Regions from separate parts of the Priestia sp. KCTC 13724 genome, predicted to be linked through region 1. Evidence: riboswitches for the same ligand, from Rfam matches in the RefSeq annotation. Region 1 holds a riboswitch; the other holds the start of a gene.

The links. Region 1 has a riboswitch for S-adenosylmethionine ahead of metK (methionine adenosyltransferase). Riboswitches for the same ligand answer to the same signal wherever they lie in the genome.
Region 2: it holds a riboswitch for S-adenosylmethionine, as region 1 does, so the genes downstream of both, AC1UFB_RS14885 (M20 family metallopeptidase) here and metK (methionine adenosyltransferase) in region 1, are expected to answer to the same signal.

Annotation. Positions count from the first base shown of each region.
Region 1 covers NZ_JBXDLD010000057.1:37,167-44,904, reverse strand. Annotated here, with positions in the region: gene AC1UFB_RS08755 (alpha/beta fold hydrolase) at 1-269, opposite strand, end outside; gene AC1UFB_RS08750 (gamma carbonic anhydrase) at 374-895, shown strand; gene AC1UFB_RS08745 (phosphatase PAP2 family protein) at 1,133-1,663, shown strand; gene AC1UFB_RS08740 (glycosyltransferase) at 1,684-2,322, shown strand; partial or broken gene AC1UFB_RS08735 (glycosyltransferase) at 2,373-2,831, shown strand; gene metK (methionine adenosyltransferase) at 3,156-4,358, opposite strand; SAM riboswitch class I at 4,493-4,610, opposite strand; gene pckA (phosphoenolpyruvate carboxykinase (ATP)) at 4,884-6,476, shown strand; gene AC1UFB_RS08720 (DUF2584 domain-containing protein) at 6,508-6,750, opposite strand; gene AC1UFB_RS08715 (alpha/beta hydrolase family protein) at 6,812-7,594, opposite strand.
Region 2 covers NZ_JBXDLD010000109.1:13,432-21,169, forward strand. Annotated here, with positions in the region: gene AC1UFB_RS14865 (NCS2 family permease) at 1-240, opposite strand, end outside; gene AC1UFB_RS14870 (5'-deoxyadenosine deaminase) at 542-1,885, opposite strand; gene AC1UFB_RS14875 (hypothetical protein) at 2,299-2,958, shown strand; gene AC1UFB_RS14880 (protein-glutamine gamma-glutamyltransferase) at 3,145-3,957, opposite strand; gene AC1UFB_RS14885 (M20 family metallopeptidase) at 4,049-5,251, opposite strand; SAM riboswitch class I at 5,322-5,426, opposite strand; SAM riboswitch class I at 5,526-5,623, opposite strand; gene AC1UFB_RS14890 (aspartate aminotransferase family protein) at 5,783-7,102, opposite strand.

The sequences.
Region 1 (7,738 bases):
CCCATGCTATGACCTAATAAAAAAATAGGCAAATCATAAGTTTGTGCTTCTTTGACCCAGTTTTCAATTTCATGTACATATTCGTCAAATGATAAGATATGTCCTCTTCTTCTTGTTGTTAGACCTTGTCCAGGAAGATCCCCCATCACAACATTCATGCCGACTGAACGCCACATTTCAACTAGCCAGCGGTACCGTCCTTGATGCTCAGCTGCGCCGTGAACAATGACTACCACACCTTTTGGATTTTCTGTTTCCCACTTACGCATTTGAGTTACTCCCTTTCATTTGCTATTTACCTGTTTAAAAAAACTATGTACACTTACATTAGAAGATTATTACTCTTTTTTCAACTAATAAAGGAGATGAACGCATGATTTATCCTTATAAAGGAAAAACACCAGCTATTTCACCCACATGCTATATCGCTGATTACGTAACGATTACAGGTGATGTCACGATTGGCGATGAAAGTAGCATTTGGTTTAATACTGTTATTCGCGGAGATGTTTCACCGACTATTATTGGAAAGCGTGTCAATATTCAAGAACAATCTACACTTCATCAAAGCCCTAATTTGCCGCTTATCATTGAAGATGATGTAACAATCGGCCATCAAGTTATTTTACATAGCGCACTTATTCGCAAAAATGCGCTGGTTGGAATGGGCTCAATTATTTTAGATGGAGCAGAAATTGGAGAAGGTGCATTTATCGGAGCCGGTAGCTTGGTCCCACCCGGTAAAAAAATCCCACCTCATACACTTGCACTAGGTCGCCCTGCTAAAGTTGTCCGTGAATTAACAGATGAAGATGTAAAAGATATGAACCGAATTCGCACGCAGTATGTTGAAAAAGGACAATATTATAAATCAATTAACCCGATTAACAGCTAATGCAACAAGCAGTGGTCAATGCACTGCTTGTTTTTTTGTGTAGCAGCCTTACTTAGTATGCACTAAATAAATCCACACATTCTTTACACAATATTAGCACTAGCTCTACAAATATTTCTTACAATATAACATAGCGACTATACATTCGTTGAGAAACAAAAACATATAATTTTTTAACGTTTCATCGTCACCGATTACTTTAGCTATGAACATAATGGGCTTAAAGGAGGTTGCTATATGCGAACAAAACTAATTCGTCAAGTTTATGATTGGGAGTGCCACTTATTTCAAATTGTGAATAAACATTTCGACTTCAAGCCTCTCAACACTTTTTTTCGTACGATTACACATATCGGTGGTGCAACTTCAATGATTGGCCTAGCGCTACTCCTCATGCTATGTATTGATCGTGCATCTTTACCGCTTGCTTACGCATGCGCTTTATCTCTAGCAATCAGCCATATCCCTGTGGCGATTACCAAAAAAATTTATCCAAGAAAACGTCCTTACCTTCAATTAAAAGAAACAAAAGTATTGGATAATCCTTTACAAGATCATTCATTTCCATCTGGACATACAACAGCCATTTTTTCGTTTCTAGCACCTATCATGATTGCGGTACCTGTTTCAATTTTATTTTTATTTCCACTTGCTTTTTTAGTAGGAGTTTCGCGGATTTATTTAGGACTCCATTACCCTACTGACGTATTTGCAGGCATGTTGTTAGGTATACTCTCTGGAATTATCGGTCTACAGTTGTTCTACTAAATCAAAATGGAGGTGGTAGGATGAGGATTACATTGATATCAGATACGTTTTCTCCTGAGATCAACGGAGTCGCAAAAACATTAAAGCGCTTTACTTATTATTTATCTCGTCAACGAATTGACTATGAGGTTTTTGCACCTGAATCATCGTCCCGCACATTTAGTCCATTATCCATTAATCATTCATTAAGTATACCATTCTTTCTTTATCCACAATGTCGGTTTGCCTTACCGAATGTTATAAAGATGAAGAAAAAAATAAAGGAGTTCAATCCTACAATCATGCACGTTGCTACTCCTTTTTCAATGGGACTTAGTGGCATTCATGTGGCTAAAAAGCTTAGTATTCCTTTAGTTGGTTCTCATCATACTGACTTTGAACACTATCTTCCAAGCTACAAGTTAGGACACTTATCTCCTCTTCTGTGGAGATATATGAAATGGTTTTACGAACCGTTTGAAGAGATTTTTGTTCCCTCTCTTGAAACAAAAAAGCAGCTCTTAAATCAAGGCTTTAAATCTATATCTATCTGGTCTAGAGGAGTCGATCATCATTTATTTCATCCCTACTACGATAAATTTGATATCCGCATAAAATACAATATAAAAAAGCCTTATATCTTAACATATGTTGGACGTTTATCTCCTGAAAAAACGTAGCATTTTTATTAAAGCTATCTCGCTTACTTCCCGACCATTTACGCCACCAAGTACAGTGGCTTATTGTTGGAGGTGGGCCTAGCAAGGAGGCGCTGCAGCAAGAAGCGGGTGAATCCATTACATTCATCGACTTCTTAGAACATGAGCATTTAGCTAAACTATATGCAGCTTCCGACCTATTCATATTTCCTTCTGAAACGGAGACCTTTGGTAACGTTGTATTAGAAGCATTGTCCTGCGGTACGCCTGTCATTGCTGCTAATGCAGGGGGAGTAAAACATATTGTTAGCAATGAGAAGAATGGCTACCTCTGCACCCCGAATTCACTTGAAGAATTTATTGAATCCATTTGTACTTTGTTAGAGTCCTCCCAGCTTCGACTAAGGTTTGGAGACGCTGCTCGTCGCTATGCTCTTACGCAATCTTGGGATTCTATTTTTGACCAATTACTGCTTCGCTATGAAGCAGTCACTACTAAATCAAACAATGGGTTAGAATTTGTTCAATAAAAAAGAGTTTGGGACATAACAAAATGATTGCTTCTAAGAGACGAACAATAGCTGTTCCAATCTTTTTGGTTTGTCCCAACACGTTCGTTCTATTGCGCTACGGCCACTCGCTTTCCGCGGGGAGGAACCTGAGCTTCCTCGCTGCGCTGCGGGATCTCAGTTTTCCCTCTCTTTCCCGCAGGAGTCGAGTGTCCTACGCTCCATTCCACCCTGTTTCCAACATTGTTTTCACAATCAACAAAAAACCTGAACGATTAAAAGTGAGAAACTCTCAATCGTTCAGGTTTATCATTGGCTGAATTACTTATGTCCCAGCCTCTTTTTTTATTTAGCTAAAGCTTCAGTTTTTAAAGCTTCTGCTTTATCAGTGAACTCCCAAGGAAGCTCAACATCAGTACGACCAAAGTGACCGTATGCTGCTGTTTGCTTATAAATTGGGCGTCTTAAATCAAGCATTTTAATGATACCAGCTGGACGAAGATCAAAGTTGTTACGTACTACTTCAACTAATACTTCTTCAGTTACTTTACCTGTTCCAAATGTATCAATAGAGATTGAAACTGGCTGAGCTACACCAATGGCATATGCAAGCTGAACTTCACAACGATCAGCTAATCCTGCAGCTACAATATTTTTCGCAACGTAGCGTGCTGCATATGCTGCTGAGCGGTCAACTTTTGTTGCATCTTTACCAGAGAATGCGCCACCACCGTGACGAGCATATCCACCATAAGTATCAACGATAATTTTACGACCTGTTAATCCTGCATCACCTTGAGGACCACCAATTACAAAACGTCCTGTTGGGTTAATGAAGTACTTCGTGTTCTCATCGATTAATTCTTGTGGAACAACTGGATTGATTACATATTCTTTTAAGTTACGTTGAATTTGCTCTAACGTTACTTCTGGATGATGCTGAGTTGAGATAACGATTGTATCAACACGAACTGGTTGATTGTTTTCATCATATTCAACCGTTACTTGCGTTTTACCATCTGGACGAAGGTAAGGTAAAATTTCTTCTTTACGCACTTCTGTTAAGCGACGCGCTAACTTATGAGCTAAAGAAATTGGTAACGGCATTAATTCTTTTGTTTCATTACAAGCGTAGCCAAACATTAAACCTTGGTCACCAGCTCCGATTGCTTCAATTTCTTCATCAGACATTGAACCTTCACGAGCTTCTAACGCTTGGTCTACACCAGCAGCGATATCTGGAGATTGCTCACCGATTGCTGTGATTACTCCACAAGTATCCGCATCAAAACCATATTTTGCACGCGTATAACCAATTTCTTTGATTGTATCACGTACTGTTTTTTGAATATCTACATAAGTAGATGTTGTGATTTCACCACTTACTAATACTAAACCAGTTGTTACGCTTGTTTCACAAGCAACACGAGCATTTGGATCTTCAGCTAAAATAGCATCAAGAATTGAGTCAGAAATTTGGTCACAAATTTTATCTGGATGTCCCTCTGTAACAGATTCTGACGTAAACAGACGACGTTGTGTTGACATCGGTTTTCCTCCTTTAAATATGATACATTGTGATACGGTACTCATTCCCTTATTGTGGTTCATTTACATTTTTTCAATATAAAAAACCTTTCCTTGTATCGAGGAAAGGTATCAAGTTCTGCATAAGCCTTTCACTCTTATCGATCAAGGTTTATTCCCTTGCATCAGGTTAGCACCTTATCACCTCTATGGAAATGGGTGATGGTTGCTGGGTTTCATAGGGCCTGTCCCTCCACCAGCTCGGGATAAGAGAGTATCCGTTCAAGGACATATCATACAGGAAAATGCTCTGTTATGTCAATAACATTCCTATGAAAATCACTTAAAGGTTGTATTTTCCTCCCCTATTATTTACAGAAACCTTTCACTAGTAAGATCATCTCACAAAAACGTTTTATGCTCTCTAAAACAAAAAATTTTCGCAACATTTTAACATTTTCATTCGAATAGTATAGACTATTTAAAGTAATGTGTTATACTAATTGTACATTTAAACATCATTTTAAAAAAAGGAAGGTAGTGCACATGAGTACTGTTAATATGTCTATTGAATTAGCCAATCTCCTGGAATCTGAAAAAGTGAATCACCAACTATCTGTTTCTCAATTAGTCGAAAAGATTTTAGAGCGACAAGAAGGCGTATTGACTTCTACAGGTGCTATTCAAGTTGAAACAGGAAAATATACGGGGCGTTCCCCACACGATAAATTCATTGTAAGCGATTCCTTAACATCTCATACTGTTGAATGGGGAGATGTGAATCAACCGTTTTCATCTGAACGATTTGACGCGCTTTATAAAAAAGTATTAGAACATTTAAAAGAACAAAATGAGCTATTTGTGTTTAACGGCTATGCGGGCGCCGATGATAAATATCAGCTTCCAATCCAAGTCGTAAATGAATACGCATGGCATAATTTGTTTGCTCACCAACTATTTATTCGTCCAGAAGACACGAAGCTAAAAAGTGATGCTGAATCATTCTCAATTGTATCTGCTCCTACTTTTAAAGCTGTTCCAGACATTGATGGGACAAATTCAGAGACATTTATTATTATTTCATTTGAACGAAGAGTTGTATTAATTGGTGGAACGGAATATGCAGGCGAAATGAAAAAATCTATTTTCTCAGTAATGAATTTCCTACTTCCTCAAAATAACATACTTCCTATGCACTGCTCAGCTAATGTTGGCAAAGAAGGTGATGTTGCACTATTCTTTGGACTATCTGGCACCGGAAAAACAACATTATCAGCTGACGCTACCAGAAGACTAATTGGTGACGATGAGCACGGTTGGTCTAGTACAGGCGTATTTAACATTGAAGGCGGTTGTTATGCAAAATGCATTCAACTATCAAAAGAAAAAGAGCCTCAAATTTTTAATGCCATTCGATTTGGAACAGTTTTAGAAAATGTTGTGATTAACTCGAATACTAGAATTGCAGACTATAATGATAATAGCTTAACAGAAAACACTCGTGCTGCTTATCCAATTCAAGCAATTGATAACACAATCTTACCGAGCGTTGCAGGACATCCTACGGCAATTGTTTTCTTAACAGCAGACGCATTTGGAGTTTTACCTCCAATTAGCAAACTAACAAAAGAACAAGCAATGTATCATTTCTTAAGTGGGTATACAAGTAAACTTGCGGGAACAGAGCGCGGAATTACTGCGCCACAGGCGACGTTCTCTACTTGTTTTGGTGAACCATTCTTACCTCTTCCACCTACAGCCTATGCTAAAATGCTAGGTAAAAAAATTGATGAGCATAACGTAAATGTTTATCTTGTGAATACGGGATGGACTGGTGGAGAGTATGGTGTTGGAGAGCGAATGAAGCTAGTTTACACACGCGCAATGGTTCAAGCAGCGTTAGAAGGAGAACTCATTAGCGTAGATACAGTTCAAGATCCTATCTTTGGACTTGAGATTCCTGCACATGTTCCTGGTGTCCCTGATGAAGTACTTCAACCAGTAAAAGCATGGAAGAATGCAAATTTATATGAAGAAAAAGCTCATCAATTAGCACAAAAGTTCACAAAGAACTTTGAGCGCTTTGCAAATGTAGCTCCAGAAATTTCACAAATGGGCGGACCGATTATTTCAAAATAATGAAAAGCCGGAATTTTAATTCCGGCTTTTTTTAGTTTGTGGAGTGTAGCTTTATTAACTCGTATGTGACAACGGTTTTATTTTGCTCTAACTCAAGCTTTTTAATAATACCTGTCCCAACGCGTTCACCATTCTTCGTTTTATGAATACTAAGCGGAACCTCAAGAGGGTATAAGCGGTAGCCTTTTTTTTCAATTTGAAATACATTATCTACTACTCGCTTCTCATTTCCTTTTGTAACAATCATCGTATTTAATTCTAGTGGCATTCCCATCCTTCTTACCTCCCTTTCTTTTCCTCTATTGTACAATGCTTTTTCTATGCTGGCATATCTTTTATTTTGTTTTCATCCATTCAGTTAAATTTTTCACTGTCTCTCGGTTTTGCTTCGGAGGAAACGCATGAGGAAATCCATCAAAGTACCAGCTTTCCACGGGCTTCCCATGTTCACTCAGCATTTTCTCTAATTGATATGCATGCTCAATTGACACGTTTGCATCTTCTTTTCCATGTATTAACAATGTCGGTATACTTAGCTTATATGCCTGAGTTAGCGGTGAACGCCATTCATACCTGTCTGGATATTTCGAAGGTGTCCCACCAATGACCCTTTTCATCATACGCCTTAAATCTGTTCGCTCTTCATAGGTAAGAATCATATCCGTTACCCCTCCCCATAAAACAAGCGAACGTGCTGAACTTTTTTCAATGGCAGTAAACAAAGCCATTACGCCTCCTCGTGAAAAACCAAATACATGGATTCGGTCTTGATGAACTCGAGGGTAATTGACAAGTAAGTCATAAGCTGCAAAAGCATCGTAACGATCATCTCCCCCAAAATCTTCGTTTCCTTCTCCACCTTGATTCCCTCGATAAAATGGAGCCATTACAATGAATCCTTGAGATGCGAATTGAATTAGCCTCCCTGGTCTCACAGTACCTACATTTTTTATGCCACCTCTTAAATATAAAAATCCATCATATGTACCTTCTTCTTTTGGTTCCGCTAACATCCCCTTAATTTTTAAACCTTGACACATATACGTCACAATTGACAACGAAATGCGTGGATTGGGAGATGGAAAAGGATATTGACTAATAATAGTTCCGTCCTTCATAAAAAACCCTCCTTATCATTCAATCGTTTTTAACCAGACGTTCACACTATTTTATCCATTATCATATATTATTGTAGAAAAAGTCACGCTATCAATCCTACTCCACATATTGGCCTATTACTATGTTTCATCATAATTGATTTA
Region 2 (7,738 bases), on a different contig from region 1:
AGTAACGATTGGAAAGTTAGCCCATAGCGACATAAGTATTGTACTGAATACAATGGCATAAATCGTTGCTGCTAACGCTGCTTCTTTCGGAATACCAGCGTCAGATAAAATAAGCGGATTGACGATAACCATGTAGCTAACGGTCATAAAAGTGGTTAAGCCCGCTAAAATTTCTTGTTTTGGCGTTGTTTGACGTTCCGAGAGTTTAAACACGCGCTCTAATATACTACTACGCTCCAAAACATGCGCCTCCCTGTTTATTGTTATAACATAACCTCAATCTGTGGTGATCAGGCGTCTTGAACAACTAATTTCTTCATTAGAGCTCATACAAAAACATAATAAGCGGCAGAGAGAACTCCACCACTTATTATGGCTAGAATGTACACTTTTCACATCTTGAAGTAAAATCTTTTGTCCTATTATAGTCCTAATTATGAAAGATGCAAAGGCGGAAAACGTTATCATAATAAAACTTTTTATATTCTATTTATTTTTAATTTTCAAATTAACGATACTAGTAAAAAGTTTAGCTGCTTTTTTACGACGTAAGCAGCGCTACTCTTTTTAATAAACGCTCGATAGTGCCATTGGCTTCTTTTAAAACAATTCTCTCATCAATTGTTTTTAAGACTCGGTTATCCATCACAATTTGGCCATCCACCATCGTTATTTCCACATCTCCTCGCGTAGCTGAATAAACAACGCGCGAGATTGGGTCCACACCATATGATGGAAACGTATGAAGCTGATAAAGGTTCAGCATAGCTAAGTCGGCTTTTTTCCCAACCTCAATACTTCCAATTTCATTTTCAAGCCCAACAGCTTTGGCTCCACCAATCGTTGCCATTTCAAGCACATGCTTCGCATTCATCGCTGTAGGCCCATAGGACGGCTTATGAATCGTTGCTGCAAGGCGCATTTCATTAAACATATCGAGGTTATTATTACAAGGCGCGCCATCTGCTCCTAAACTTAGACAAATGCCCTGTTCATGAAGATGTGGAATCTCAGCAAATCCCGAAGCAAGTTTCATATTTGAGCCTGGGCAATGACTCACCTTTACTCCTCTATCTTTAATCACTGCCTTTTCCTGGTCATTCAGCCAGACGCAGTGTGCTAAAATTAACCGCTCATTGGCTAACCCTAAGTGATCTAAGTATAAAATATTTCGCATGCCTGTTTCTTCTTCTACAATTCGAATTTCCTCTTGGTTTTCAGACGCATGCGTATGTACATGCACACCGTAAGTCGCGGATAAGTGCGCAACTTCTCTTAGTAAATCTTCCGTACACGAAATAACAAATCGGGGAGAAAACGCGTACTGAATGCGGTCATTATAAGATCCGTGCCATTTCTCAAGCAGCTTAACACTTTCCGCAATTGAGGAAGCGGTTGTTTCCTGTAATGCTTTTGGCATGTTGTCCGCTTTTTTATCCATCATTACTTTACCAGCAATGGCGCGAATACCACTTTGTGCAATAGCTTCAAATGCCGAATCAGTATGATGCACGGTTTCCATATCCACGATAGTTGTAGTGCCACTTTTAATGAGCTCGCCAATACCTAATAATGCGGAGTAATAAATAGATTCTTCATCATGCGCAGCTTCTAAAGGCCATATTTTCTTTTGAAGCCAATCCATCAACTCCAAGTCATCGCCTTGTCCGCGAAACATCGTTTGGCATAAATGAATGTGAGTATGAATGAAACCAGGAACAATTGTCCGATTTGTTCCATCAATGACTTTATCGACTTTTTCCGGTGATAACCCTTTACCAATGGCAGCGATACGGTCTCCTACTATGTATAGATCTCCATATACAATGTCATTCTTTTCGTTCATCGTAATAATTTCCGCATTTTTAATTAAAATATGCTGCATTCCTTCAAGCCCCCTACTCTCTCTTTAAATCCATCGTTCTCTTGCGTTTCATTATATATCAAAAATAACTAATTATTCTGTCTATTGAAAAGGTAAAAAAAATTCCTAGCTGATTTACGCAGCTAGGAAGGTGGATCCACGAAAAATCCCAAGTCCCTTTTTCAAGAGGTTATACGAAATCGCAGGAGAATAATGTGATCTTGAATACATCATATTCTCTTTTTAACAGTAATGCCAGGAAAATGTCAGAAAACCTTACATACTTTTTTATATTTACATTTCTCCGATGTATTTCAACACATTTATTATTAAATTGTTTTAAAAGAAATTTGTCGTTTTTCCAGGAAAATATGGTAAAGTAATAGTCGTTACGATTCTATTTACCTAGTAATTATGGAAAGGGCCGACACCAAATGTTAAAAAAAGAAATGCTTTTTTGTGTATCAATCATACTTTTAGGCTTCACTTTTTTTGCAACAAAACCCGCTTCAGCAATGAGTACGGGATCTGAGCGATATACTATTTCTTCATATGTTGCTTATCTTAATACCCAGGGAGAGTCAGATTCAGCAGAGCAATTTTCAGCTTTATCTCCTGAACAGCAAGAAAAAGTTATCTACTACTTAAATCACCCAGACGAGCTACTTAATTCTATTGAAGTAACGGAATCCGTTGATTACGATGACGCGCCTACAAGCAATACAGCAGTAGCATCTGCATATGCAACGTCACGTTTTTCCACATTATCGTCTGGTGTATCACGCACGGCTTCCTATACAGCACAGTATAAAATTGCAGGGTTTACTACTACGCAAGTGAAAGCTACAGTCTATTATTCCACAAGTGGATCTAACGTTACGTCCGTACAAAGTGTGAGCGGAAAAGTTGTGAAAAACGTCAATCCCCTAGTCTCAATTTCAAAACAAAATTCCAAAACATGGGTCTCTTCTAACCGTGCTTACGGACAAATTGATTGGAATTGGAAGGTTGGGTTCAAAACAGCTGGTGTAAAGCGTCAAACTGTATATGGTACAGCCAGCGGTTCATCAGGTGGTTCATCTTCTACTCTTTAAATGAATGGAGGAGGTATTCCTTATGAAGAAATTGTCGCTGTGGATCATCGGTATCACAATTGCGCTGCTTCTTTTGTTTATTATAGCAGGGTATGCTTCTTTCTATAGCAACTAAGGCAGATTATATTGGTTCACTTCTACTCTTTATCATAGGAAACCCCCGCTTTGTGAAAGCGAGGGTTTTTCTTAACCAATGTATGTGCTTGAGCCTATTTGACTCACAACAAGAGGGAGCTTATCATAATCAACTTCAACGAGGACATCACGATGAACATAAAATTGGCTAAGGTAGCGGAAACCAACACGCGTAATGTATGACGTTAAGTAAGCAGACTCTGTTGCGTTTTCTTTTCTCTTTTCATTTAGCAGTTCAATAATTCCTTCAGCGGATTTAACGCCTACGCCGTGTCCAAAATACAAGTCGTCCCCAACGATAATCGTATTTTCACCTTGCCATTGAGGGGTATCTTCATGGTGATCAGGGTTTTTGAAATAAGCGCAGTCTCCCTCTAAAAAATCATAACCATGATGATTTTGAAGATTTAAATCTTCATCAAATTTACCGCTATATAATACTAAATTCGTAAATAATTGATTAAAATCCCTCTCTCCAATACTCTCCAACACACCTTTATAAAAAACCATAACAATCGCAACCGCACATTCAAACGCATAGAGCGAACCATTAAAGAAAATATCGTTTAATGCGACGGATGGCAACACGTTCTCTTTTAGCTTAAATCCTCCTTTTTCGGTTCGAAGCCAATATGTTTCGTTACATTCAGATTCTTTAAAAGTTGCAAATCTCGCACCACTTCTATACAACAGATACGATGCTTCTACAATTCGTAGGCGGGTAGTCAGCTCAAAATCTAACTGCATAATATTGTCATACCGATAAATTGTTTGATACTGAGCCATTTTTCTCAAAATCTGTGCTTTATTAGCTTCAAGCATGCTATATGGCACTGCATTCATATTTAATGCACGACCCTGCACAATAATAATAAGTGCGTCCCCCTTTCACTTACGTTCTTTTTATCATACGAGTGAAAGAGAGCTTTTATGAGAACGAAAGAAAAGATGTATTCTAGTCTAGCTCTGCCTGCCTCTTCGTAAATTCGTCTTTTATAGCACAAAGCGTGTCCTCTTCAGTTAATAAACGTAAGCCAATGAGAGCAAGACCTTTTGTCCCTTGAAGTAACCCTTTGTCACCTTCTGGAGATTTAGCTGCTTCACGAAATTCATCAGTGTGCCAAGCCAGCGTTTCAGCACCGATTTTGATATAAGGGTGAATGGTTGGTACCACTTGACTAACATTTCCTGCATCAGATGAGCCAATTCCAGGCTTATGCGCCGTATCTACGTCTTCGCCTAATTCTGTAAATACTTCTTCAAATACTCGATCAAAAGCGCGGTTTAGCTGAATATGATCTACTTTATTTTGAATGAAATATGCGTTAAGTTTAGCACCAGTTGCCATAGCCGCTCCCTTTGCGATTTGCTGTACTCTCTCCGTCACTTGATCACACTCTTTACGCGTTTGTGCGCGAATATAAAAGCGCGCTTTTGCATAGTCGGGAACAATATTGGGAGCCGTTCCTCCGTCTGTAATAATGCCGTGAATTTTCACATCATCCTTTACATGTTGACGAAGTGCGTTCACTCCATTGAATAATTGAATAACCGCATCTAACGCGTTAATGCCTTCTTCAGGAGCTGATGCTGCGTGAGATGCCTGTCCATAAAACTCAAAATCAATAGGATCCACAGCTAGCGTTGTCCCTGTAATACACGTTTCTTTTCCAGGGTGAACCATCATGCAAGCATTTAAGTCTTGCACAAGGCCCGCTTTCACAAAGCTTCCTTTTGCACTTCCATTCGGTCCACCTTCTTCCGCTGGGGTGCCCAACACAACAAGCTCTCCTCCTATTTCGTCAAGCACTTGGCTAAGCGCAATCGCTGCTCCTACGCTAGTTGTTCCAATAATGTTATGACCACAAGCATGTCCAAGCCCTGGAAGCGCATCATACTCCGCAAGAAATCCAATTCTCGGTCCTTTTCTTGCGGATGCTTTTTTTGCTAAAAATGCTGTATCATGTCCAGCTACCCCGCGTTCCACGGTAAAGTCTGCTTCTTCTAGCAGCTTACATAAGAGATAAGATGCAAATTTCTCTTCATTTCCGATTTCAGGATGGTCGTGGATTGCATGACTTGTATCTATGTAAGTTTGAGCTTGTTGGTTAATATACTCAATAACGCTTTCTTTAAGCTTTTCTATCTGTAAATTCATTCTTACACCCCATTTACTAAAAATAAAAAGGAAGCTTCATAGAAGAAGCTTCCTTATCTAAAGAACCTGCTTCTTATCGTTCAAGCTTCTAAGCGCTTGCTGGAATTAGCACAGTGCAATCAGCCTGTTGCTGAGGTGTCATAGGGCCAGGTCCCTCTACCTCTCTAGATAAGAAAACGTACAGTATGTAGTTATAAAATAATAAAACCTCCACTTACAGTGTCTTAATGACTGTAAGAAGAGGTTGGGATCATGTAAGTAAGAACCAGCTCTCTTCTTATCTATCAAGCACTGCTTGTTGGAGTTGGCACGGTTCAAATGTCCGTTGCCGAGGTTTCACAGGGCCAGTCCCTCCACCTCTCTGGATAAGAAGTTTGTCGAATATTGTAGAATATTGTTGATAACTTAAATCCTATGTTACACGCTGAGCAAAGGAATGTCAATGACTTTTCTGAAAAGATTTTTCTTTCTAACAATATGATACCGCTATCATAACTAGACCAACAAAAAAGAGTGCCTTAAGCACTCTTTTTATACATTAATAGCAACTTTTTGCTCATATAAATGAATAGCCTGATCTAGCATAGCAAGACCTTCATCAATCTGCTCTTTCGTTACGGATAAAGGTGGAACCATACGAATCACTTCGCTTGCATTGCCACAGAAATAGAAGAGAACGCCTTGTTCAAGAGCTAAGTCTAGAATTTCAAATAGTGCATCCCCATTGGGTTCACCTGTTTCAGGATGTACAATCTCAATTCCGATCATAAGTCCCACTCCACGAATGTCTCCAATTAGCGAATGCTTTTCTTTTAACAGCTCCAATTGTTTGAGCGCATAAGCACCCATTTCTTTTGCATTTTCGAGAAGATTTTCTTCTTGAAGCACTTCAAGTGTAGCAAGCGCAGCCGAACAGCCAATTGGATTACCGCCAAACGTAGTGCTATGCGTGCCAAGAGGCCATTTTTTCATAAGCTCTTGTGAAGCCACAGTAGCACTTAACGGAATGCCTGAAGCGATGCCTTTTGCAATAGCCATAATATCTGGCACGACGTCAAATGTCTGTGCAGCAAACCATTCTCCAGTACGTCCAAAACCTGTTTGCACCTCATCAAAAATGAGTAAAATGCCATGACGGTCACAGATTTCACGAAGCTTTTTCATCCAGCTTTTTGGTGGAATGATATATCCACCTTCACCAAGAACAGGCTCTAAAATAACAGCTGCTACTTCTTCTGGCGTTACTTGATGCTTAAACAAAGTATTAAAGTCTTTTTCAAGCTTGTCTTCAAAATAAGCATCTACATTAACACCGTCTGGACATTCTTTTGGATTGGCATATGGAATTTGATAGGTTAAACCAGAAGGCTGCTGAAACTGACGGTATTTACTTTTTGAAGTTGTGACGCTTAGCGCTCCCATTGAACGTCCATGAAAACAGCCTAAGAATGACACGACGTAAGGTCGTTTTGTTACGTGACGAGCAAGCTTTAAAGCGCCTTCAATTGCTTCCGTTCCGCTGTTTCCAAAGAAGAAACAGTCCAGGTTACCAGGCGTAACTTTTCCTAATTCGTCAGCTAATCTCAAGATAGACTCATACATGATAACGCCAGAAGGTCCATGAAGTAACTGGTCAGCTCCGTCTTTAATAGCTTGCACAACTTTTGGATGCCGATGTCCAACATTCGTTGTTGCAATTCCAGATGTAAAGTCTAGGTATTGTTTGCCGTCTAATCCATAGTAGTAGCACCCTTCTTCTTTTATAACGGGTAGATTTGGATGATCTTTTGCCATAGTAGGTGCTAAAAGTTCAGGCATTCTGTTAAATAGATGATTCCAATCGTTTGACATAGTAATCCTCCTGTTTTCTAACAAATTATTAAAAATATTCTAAAAACATTTGATGTCTTTATGATAAATGATGTGCATGCCGATGTAAATGAGTGTTTTAGGAATGATGACTCCATCATAGACTACGACTCTACAGGGTTTGTATATAAAATAGATTATTTTTATTTTTATGCTTTTTTTCTTTTCAAAACTTCTGATAAAACTTTGATAGAATAATATTTCTGTTTTATTCTACTATGTATTTTTATAAAAATCAATTGCATATATATAAATTTCTATGGTGACTAGTAGTTCTTATTTAGTTATTAAGAATGGGCTCTCCGCTTAGTGTAATTTAGAAACCACTCTTTACACATAGCTACATTTGTCGCACGAAGCATTCTAAAACACTAGCATTTTATTAATTATATGCGAGTAAAAGACAAATTGGCTGATTTAAGCTTGGTACACTACCAGACTTAAACCAGCCAATCTGTTTCATCATTTAAAACCTAACTTTTTAGGATAATTAGATAAATAAGCACTAACGTTGCATAAATATTGACTGAATTTTCCGTTTTATTATTTTTCCGTTTGAGAAGAAAAATGAAGACACGTGAACAGAGGTAGTAATCATCCATTTTTTACTATAACCTT